One region of the Paenibacillus sp. FSL H8-0048 genome, then DNA from elsewhere that is predicted to be linked to it. Evidence: predicted binding sites of a transcription regulator. Region 1 holds the regulator's gene; the other holds the start of a gene.
The links. The regulator CtsR, encoded in region 1, represses protease genes until heat stress. The targets are predictions, from matches to a motif close to ATGGTCAATAAAGGTCAAACA.
Positions count from the first base shown of each region.

Region 2: the regulator CtsR is predicted to act here: its motif matches at 2,449-2,469, upstream of clpP (ATP-dependent Clp endopeptidase proteolytic subunit ClpP).

Region 1 covers NZ_JBBODF010000001.1:5,356,726-5,360,971, forward strand. Annotated here, with positions in the region: gene NSU18_RS22930 (GNAT family N-acetyltransferase) at 389-1,561, shown strand; gene NSU18_RS22935 (CtsR family transcriptional regulator) at 1,924-2,385, shown strand; gene NSU18_RS22940 (UvrB/UvrC motif-containing protein) at 2,416-2,934, shown strand; gene NSU18_RS22945 (protein arginine kinase) at 2,969-4,033, shown strand; gene clpC (ATP-dependent protease ATP-binding subunit ClpC) at 4,070-4,246, shown strand, end outside.
Region 2 covers NZ_JBBODF010000001.1:4,445,317-4,449,562, forward strand. Annotated here, with positions in the region: gene gap (type I glyceraldehyde-3-phosphate dehydrogenase) at 1-827, opposite strand, end outside; gene NSU18_RS18820 (sugar-binding transcriptional regulator) at 944-1,996, opposite strand; tRNA gene NSU18_RS18825 (tRNA-Arg) at 2,289-2,363, shown strand; gene clpP (ATP-dependent Clp endopeptidase proteolytic subunit ClpP) at 2,557-3,153, shown strand; gene NSU18_RS18835 (GDSL-type esterase/lipase family protein) at 3,229-3,867, opposite strand; gene NSU18_RS18840 (PdaC/SigV domain-containing protein) at 4,032-4,246, opposite strand, start outside.

The sequences.
Region 1 (4,246 bases):
GCAGGGCTGTGGAAAAGCTGTGGATAAATTTCAGTAAGTCCAGAAAAGTTGCGCACATGTGGATAGCTTTACAGGAACAGAATGATCCCCGGATCATGGGTACATAACGCATAATTTTGTGGATGAGTCAAGCAAAAACATAAGTAATACACCGATTTTGTGGATAAAAAGTGAATAATGTGGATAGATAATATGTAATCGTGGATAACTCATTTCAGCCGGAAAGAAACTCCTTCCGGTTTTTTGCTTTGCTGTGCAAAAGGTGTGGATAACTATTCTTTTTGCAGCTGATGGCAAGCCTTTATTAGCATCTGGCGGCTTCGCTTGTTATACTCTCTATTAAGCAAATAACTGAAGCTAATTTATGAATTGTAACGGGGGGAACAGAATGGAAATCAGGCAATTACGTGCCGGAGAATTTGAGGACAGCCTGAGCTTGTCCGAATATGCTTTTAAATATAAGGTTGCTGCAGAAGATAGAGTACGTGCCAAGGAGAATTTCAAACCGGAACAAACCTGGGCGATTTTTGAAGGGGACAGCATCGGTGCGAAGCTGACTCTTCTTCCATTACAGGTATATATACAAGGCAAGCCCGTTTCTATGGGGGGCATCGCCGGTGTAGCGACTTGGCCGGAGAACCGCCGGCAGGGGTATGTGGCCCATCTGCTGACCCATGCGCTCCAGACCATGAACGAAGCCGGTCAGACGTTGTCCTTTTTGCATCCGTTCCTGATTCCCTTTTACCGTAAATTCGGCTGGGAAATCTACTGTGAATATAAGAAGTACACTCTTCCGGTAGGGAAGTTCCCGCACAAGACGGAGATTAAGGGCAGCGTGAAGCGCGATACTCTTGATCTTGCAGTATTCCAGCAGCTGTATGACCAATTCGCCACGAGGTATAACGGAAGTCTCCAGCGTACAGAGACCTGGTGGAAGGAAAGTGTGCTTGATGACGATACGCATTCCTGTGTGTTTTATTCTGAGGCGGGTGAACCGGAAGGCTATGTGCTGTATAAAATAGTGCAGCAGGAGCTGGTCATAGATGAGTTCATCTATGGGAACGAGCTTGCCCGCCAGGGCTTGTGGACCTTCCTTGCCAATCATGACTCCATGATTACGGCTGCACAGCTGAAGCTGGTGCCTGCTGACGACATTCTGCCATTCCTCCTCCCGGACCCGCGGATTGCACAGGAGAATTATCCATACTTCATGGCGCGTATCGTCAATGCTAAGGCTTTTGTGGAGAACATGAGCTTCAATGTGCCGGAGGGGGAACGGGAGCGGGTGCTTTATATTGAAGATAAGCATGCGTCCTGGAACAACGGGTTATGGCGGTGGACGGTGTCGGAGCAGGGGGAGGCGACGTTTATCCGGATTCAGGGCGAGCGGTCAGACGCTGACCTGGAATGCAGTATCGGCACGCTTACTGTGCTGCTGATGGGATACAAACGTCCGCTTCAGGCGGCAAAGTACGGACAATTATCCGGGAATGCCGAGGCGACAGCTTGGCTTGAAACGCTGATTCCGCAGGCCGAGACGGCATTATTCGATTTTTTCTGACAGCGAACGGCTCTTCTTCTTCCCTTGGAAGCGGAGGAGCTTTCCTATACATAATGCCCAAGTTCAGTGAACTAAGCAGGCAACCGGAATACATTACAGCCAAAAAGTAAAAAATAAGAGTAACCCCTTGGAATTCAGTGAGAATATGTTATAATATGAAAAAGTCAAAGAAAGTCAAAGTCAACGCAGGCCGGATAGGATCGTTCTCAGGAATGTAACATTTAGAGTAAAAGTGCAGTGCAGCGGCTATTACAGCCGATTCTTATTGCATTGCAAGGGTTAAGTTCTTAAGAGCATGTCTCTGACGGCAGGCGTTGGCGCAGCACAGATTTAACCAATGCTTACACACTGGAGGATGAGTGATGCGTAATATCTCCGATATTATTGAACAATATCTGAAGAATATTTTGCATGAAAGTCCCGAAGGTACGGTGGAAATTCAGCGCAATGATCTGGCGGACCAGTTCTCCTGTGTCCCGTCACAGATCAATTACGTCATCAGCACACGGTTCACATTGGAAAAGGGATATGTGGTGGAGAGCAAACGCGGCGGGGGTGGATATATCCGGATTCAGCGCTATGAGCTGCCTCAGAATGTGGCCTTATACGCACATCTGAACTCCACGATAGGGAATGATATTGATCAGAATTCTGCCGAAGGGCTGATTTATCAGCTGGAGGAGGCCCGTTTCCTCTCCAAACGTGAAGCGTGTCTGATGCGGTCTGCGGTTTCCCGGGAATGCCTGACGGTTAATCTGCCGTACCGGGATGAGATTCGTGCCAAGCTTATGAAGGCTATGCTAATCTCTTTATTGGGCAAATAATTTGTCAAATGGTAAGGAGGGACACCGCTCATGCTATGCCAGGAATGCGGCGTCAAACCGGCTACACTCCACTTCACGAAGATCGTGAACGGGGAGAAGACGGAATTTCATATTTGCGAAAGCTGTGCGCGGGAGAAGGGTGAACTGATTCCCGGAACTGCGGGCGGTTTCTCTATCCACAGCTTGCTTTCCGGTCTCCTGGATCTGGAGGGCTCGGGCAAGGGCAAATCAGCAGCAGCACAAAGTGTGCAGGGTCTGCATTGTGAAAACTGCGGCATGACCTATTCACAGTTCAGCAAGCTGGGACGGTTCGGCTGCAGCTCCTGCTATAAGTATTTCGACAGTACGCTTGACCCGCTCTTCAGACGGGTGCATGGCAGTACAGCACATGTCGGCAAGCTTCCTAAGCGGGCTGGAGCACAGATTATGTGCAAGCGCCAGATTGATGAGCTGAAGCAGGAATTACAGCAGAGTATTGTGCAGGAGGAATTCGAGACCGCAGCTGAGCTGAGGGACAGAATCCGCAAGCTTGAAAAAGAAATGCCATAAGAGTAAAGTCTTTGATATATAGGGGGGATCAGGCATGTCAAGTCTCCGGTATACCGAACAAGCACTTAGTGAATGGATGCGCTGCGGCGGCAGTCATTCGGAGATTGTCATCAGCAGCCGTATGCGTATCGCCCGTAATCTGGAGCATCTTCCGTTCCCGCTGCTCGCTTCAACAGAGCAGTCGGAGGAGGTGCTGGAGCAGCTTGCCCCTGTATTTCAGGGCGATGCCTCTGCAGATTTCGGCAGCTTTGAACTGCTGAGGCTGGATGAGCTGGGTGAGTTGGACAAAAAAGTGCTGGTGGAAAAGCACCTTATCAGTCCTAATCTGGCGGATGATTCCAAAGGCGGGGCAGTCATTCTTAATGAGGACGAGTCGGTCAGCATTATGATTAATGAGGAGGATCATCTCCGTATTCAATGTCTGTTCCCTGGACTGCAGGTCAGAGAAGCATGGGTGAGGGCGACTGCCATCGATGATATTTTCGAGGCTGCTGTCAATTACGCCTTCGATGACCGCAGAGGATACTTAACAAGCTGTCCCACCAATGTGGGAACAGGGCTAAGAGCATCGGTTATGGTCCATCTGCCGGCCTTGGTGATGACTCATCAGATCAACCGCATTTTATCTGCAGTTAATCAGGTGGGGCTTACCGTTAGAGGAATTTATGGTGAAGGCAGCGAAGCAGTAGGGAATATCTTTCAGATTTCGAACCAGATTACGCTGGGACAGACCGAAGGTGAGATTATTGAGAATCTTCACAGTGTAGTCACCCAGATTATAGAGCATGAGCGAAATGCGCGTGAACGCCTGCTGGCGGATTCCGCATTGCGGATTACGGACCGTATCAAGCGCTCCTACGGAATTCTGGCCTATGCTGCTGTGATGGAACTGAAAGAATCGGCACAGCGGCTCTCCGATCTGCGGCTTGGTGTAGATCTGGGGATTCTGGAAGGGCCTTCGATTTCAGTGCTCAATGAGCTGAATGTCAAGACTCAGCCGGGCTTTCTGCAGAAGCTGTTCGGTGACGAGCTGTCGCCTACTGAACGCGATATGTACCGGGCGAAGCTGCTCCGGGAGACACTGGGATCACAACATTAATTATAGATATTTATTATCCGTGGAGGTGCAGGAGATATGATGTTTGGAAGATTTACGGAACGCGCACAAAAGGTGCTGGCGCTGGCGCAGGAAGAAGCCGTACGTTTGGGACACAACAACATTGGGACAGAGCATATTTTACTCGGACTGATTCGTGAAGGAGACGGCATTGCCGCTAAGGCATTGATCGGACTTGGTCTGGGTCTGGAGAAG
Region 2 (4,246 bases), 910 kb from region 1:
TCTTCAGTGTAGCCGTAAGTTTCTGGGTCAGAAGCTTCTTTCATGGCTGCATTGATTTCTTCAACGGTTACGCTCTTATCCAGAACAGTAACCAGCTCAGTCAGGGAACCTGTAGCTACAGGCACACGTTGTGCTGCACCGTCAAGTTTGCCCTTCAGTTCTGGAATAACCAGGCCGATGGCTTTAGCAGCACCGGTAGTGTTAGGGATGATGTTCTCAGCAGCAGCGCGGGCACGTCTGAAGTCGCCTTTTGCGTGTGGAGCATCAAGAGTATTCTGGTCACCTGTGTAAGCGTGGATAGTAGTCATCAGACCTTCGATGATACCGAACTTGTCGTTCAGAACTTTGGCCATAGGAGCCAAGCAGTTCGTTGTGCAAGATGCACCGGAGATTACTGTTTCGGAACCGTCAAGGATGTCATCGTTAACGTTGTACACAACAGTTTTCATGTCGCCTGTAGCTGGAGCGGAAATAACTACTTTTTTAGCTCCGCCTTTCAGGTGCTTCTCAGCGGCTTCTTTAGTTGTGAAGAAACCAGTACATTCCAGAACGATATCAACGCCAAGCTCTCCCCAAGGAAGCTCTTCAGGGTTGCGGTTCGCCAGAACCTTAACATCTTTACCGTTAACTTTGAAGAAGCCGTCATGCACTTCAACATCGCCTTGGAATTTACCTTGAGTTGTATCATATTTAAGCAAATGAGCAAGCATCTTAGCGTCAGTCAAGTCATTGATTGCTACCACTTCGATACCTTCTACATTTTGAATACGGCGGAATGCAAGGCGTCCAATACGTCCAAAACCGTTAATACCAACTTTTACACTCATTGAATAGTTCCTCCTAGAGTTCGTTTTATTTATTCAAGACAGGCCGTGAGGCTCGTCAAGACAACAATGTTAAGTATAATGCATAAACCCTTTGTGCGCGCCCCATTTAATGGAATCTATAGGACCTTTTGTAGCTGTGTGTCGATTTCCTTGCCGATTTCGACAGCCGCCGCCTCGTCGATGACGAGAATATCCTCTTGCCCGAACCGCAGCATCGCATGAATGGCCTTCGCCTTACGTTTGCCGCCGGCAATACCGATAACGACTTCTGTGCGGATAATGTCTTCCAGGCGCAGCCCCATGGTCAGCATAGTGTGAACCACTTCGCCGTCCTCATTAAAGTAGTATCCGAAGGATTCGGCTACAGCACCCTCACCCTGAATCTCTGAGATTGTCCCGGAGTCCAGCTTGCGGCGGTGGGTCATTTCAATGGCATCACCTATTCCATGTACAATAATACGCGATCTGCGGATAATTTGTACAATCTCTCCAATGTTGGAGTCCTGCGCAAGCGACTGATAAGCGTCTCCGCTAAGCAGATCGGGCACATGCAGCAGACGGTAATTGGCGCCAATCCGTTTGGCCATGGTTGAAGCAATGGTGTTGGCCTGTATCTCCATACTCTCTCCCAGTCCTCCGCGCGCCGGAACAACCCAGGCGTTCTTATAGGAAAGGGATAGCGGCGGGGTCAGCTGATCGGCCATCTCGGCCAGGGTTGATCCGCCTGTGACGGCAACCGTGTCGTCACTGCGCAGTACGCTGAGCAGTGCCTTGGAGCCTGCGCGCCCCAGTTCACGCTTGGTGAACGGCGATGTCTCACAATCGCCAGGTACCACAATTACTTTGGTGAGACCGTACGTAGTACGAATTTTCTCTTCCAGATCATCCAGGCCGAATAGGCTCTTGGCGACCGGCTCCAGCAGGTCAAGCAGTCTGCGACCGGCATCGCTAATGCGCATACCGACGCTCTCGATCTCAATGAGCCCCTGCGATTTCAGAAGATCCGTCTCGGCGCGCAGTACCCGCTCGGTCATATCAAGCGAAGCGGCTAGCGTCCTGCGCCCAATAATATCGGACAGCATGATCTGATGTAGAATCGTATACCGTCTCTTAAGGGTTTCCATGAGATCAGGCAGAAGCTGCTTTTGGATTTCCAATAGATTACGCATGCTTTCACTCCTGCAACTTCGTCTTTCTCTTATCCCCTGTTCGTGGTCTCAAAATGTCCCGGGTTAACTTTTTAAGTCCCACCCATATTCTACCCAAAACTGACGTCGAGTGCAAGTGTTCCGAGACTATAATTCTCAGCCCGCTTTCATCTTATGCATGGGCTTGTCCGGCACGCAGCAGGCAGGAGGCACATCTCCGGCTCTCTTAATAGAGGGGGACAAAACAATTTTTGAGCAGCATGCTTAATACACATTGCTTTTATCTGAGATGTGTATTATAATAATTTCTGTTGCGCCCGTGGTCCAATGGATATGACGTAGGCCTCCGAAGCCTGAGATCCAAGTTCGATTCTTGGCGGGCGCGCCATTATTTTCAAGCTTGTACATAATTTAGTGCCGGATATATTATATTTAACCAATGAGCCGCTTGAGGGCTCTTTTTTTTGAAAGTAAGTTTGACTTTCTTTGACTTTTTGTTTGAATTTGTTTATCATGTGGTTAATACGGTAACAGTAAAAAATGAACACATTCGAAGCACCAATTTCAAGGAGGTTTTCCACGTGAGTTATATTCCTATGGTAGTAGAACAGAGCAACCGCGGTGAGCGCGCTTATGACATCTATTCCCGCCTGCTGAAGGACCGCATCATTTTCCTTGGAACGGAGGTTAATGACGTGGTAGCCAATTCCATCATCGCACAAATGCTCTTCCTGGCTGCCGAGGACCCGGATAAGGATATTCACCTGTATGTGAACAGCCCAGGCGGTTCCATCACAGCGGGTATGGCAATCTTCGATACAATGCAATACATTAAGCCGGATGTATCCACCATCTGTGTAGGTATGGCCGCTTCCATGGGAGCGTTCCTGCTGAACGCCGGTGCCAAGGGCAAGCGCTTTGCCCTGCCGAACAGTGAAATCATGATTCACCAGCCGCTAGGCGGTGCCCAGGGCCAGGCTTCGGATATCGAGATCCGTGCCCGCCGCATCATCAAGCTGCGTGAGAAGCTGAACCGCATCCTGTCCGAGCGTACAGGCCAGCCGCTGGAGAAGATCGAGAAGGATACTGACCGCGACTACTTCATGAGCGCTGCAGACGCTGCTGAATACGGTATCGTGGACAAGGTAATTGAGAAGACTCTGCCGACAGGCGTATAAGTAATCTATCCAAATGAATACACGAAGAGGCTGTAACAGACCGGTCCGGTCATGTTACAGCCTCTTTCTTCATGCCTACCTCAAGCCTCCGTACCCCAGGGCATCGAGCTTGCCTGCAATTACACGGTAGCCTCTGCCGTTCGGGTGAATATGGTCCAGGAACAGCAGCCCCCGCTCATGGCCGGCAAATTCATGATATATCGAAGCAAACCCTACGTTATTACTGCTGTAACCTGCGGCATAGCGGTTGAAATCCCGCACCCACTCTGTTGCCTCATCTATCTGCGGATATGGGTTATAGAGGCCGACCATCCGGAGGATGTAGGGGCTGCGGGAACCTGCCTTGAGCTGTGTCAGGCTACCCATGATGTCGCTGTAGTTACGCTTGCAGTCCCTAAGCGCTTGCTGCAGCAAGCCCTGGAATTCACCGGGCCGGGGCCCGGCTGCCCGGGCTGCTTTAATCAAGTCATTGCCGCCAATGGACAACGTAATGATCTGTGCATCCTTCACCGCCGCCCGGTAGGTATTGGAGCTCCTCAGCCGTTGCCTAAGCCCCCCGGTGGTCAGACCGTTGACACCAAGATTCGCCGGCACCACCGGCGTGTCCAGCCTCCCTTCCGCCATCCGCCGGTAGACGGGGACGAAGCCGTTCCCGGGCAGCGCCCCGAAGCCGGTTGTTAGTGAATCCCCGATCGCTGTATACGCATAGACCATAACCTTCCCCTCCCCGTTATAAGCTGCTTGCCTTCTATAGCTTATGACTATCCGGGTGAAGTGGTAACGGCAGGGCAAGCTGATTAGGCCCTGCACATGAAGAATGCCCCTGCATCTCCCGGAGAAGGTACAAGGGCATTCTAGGGTATTCTTATGAAGGTCTATTATTTCAGCGCTGTGAACGGACTGCTTCCGTCCGGCAGGAGTTCCTTGAAGCTGAAGTTGAATTCCGGGAAGCCTGCGGCATATACCGTGTAATCATACAGCTGGAAGAAGAGCACTACCTTGCCGTCTCTCAGATAGAAGTATTTCTCGGTGTTCAAGCCGGTGAATCCGCCGAGATAACCTCCGCTGAAGTTCTTGAATTCCTTGGTAATTT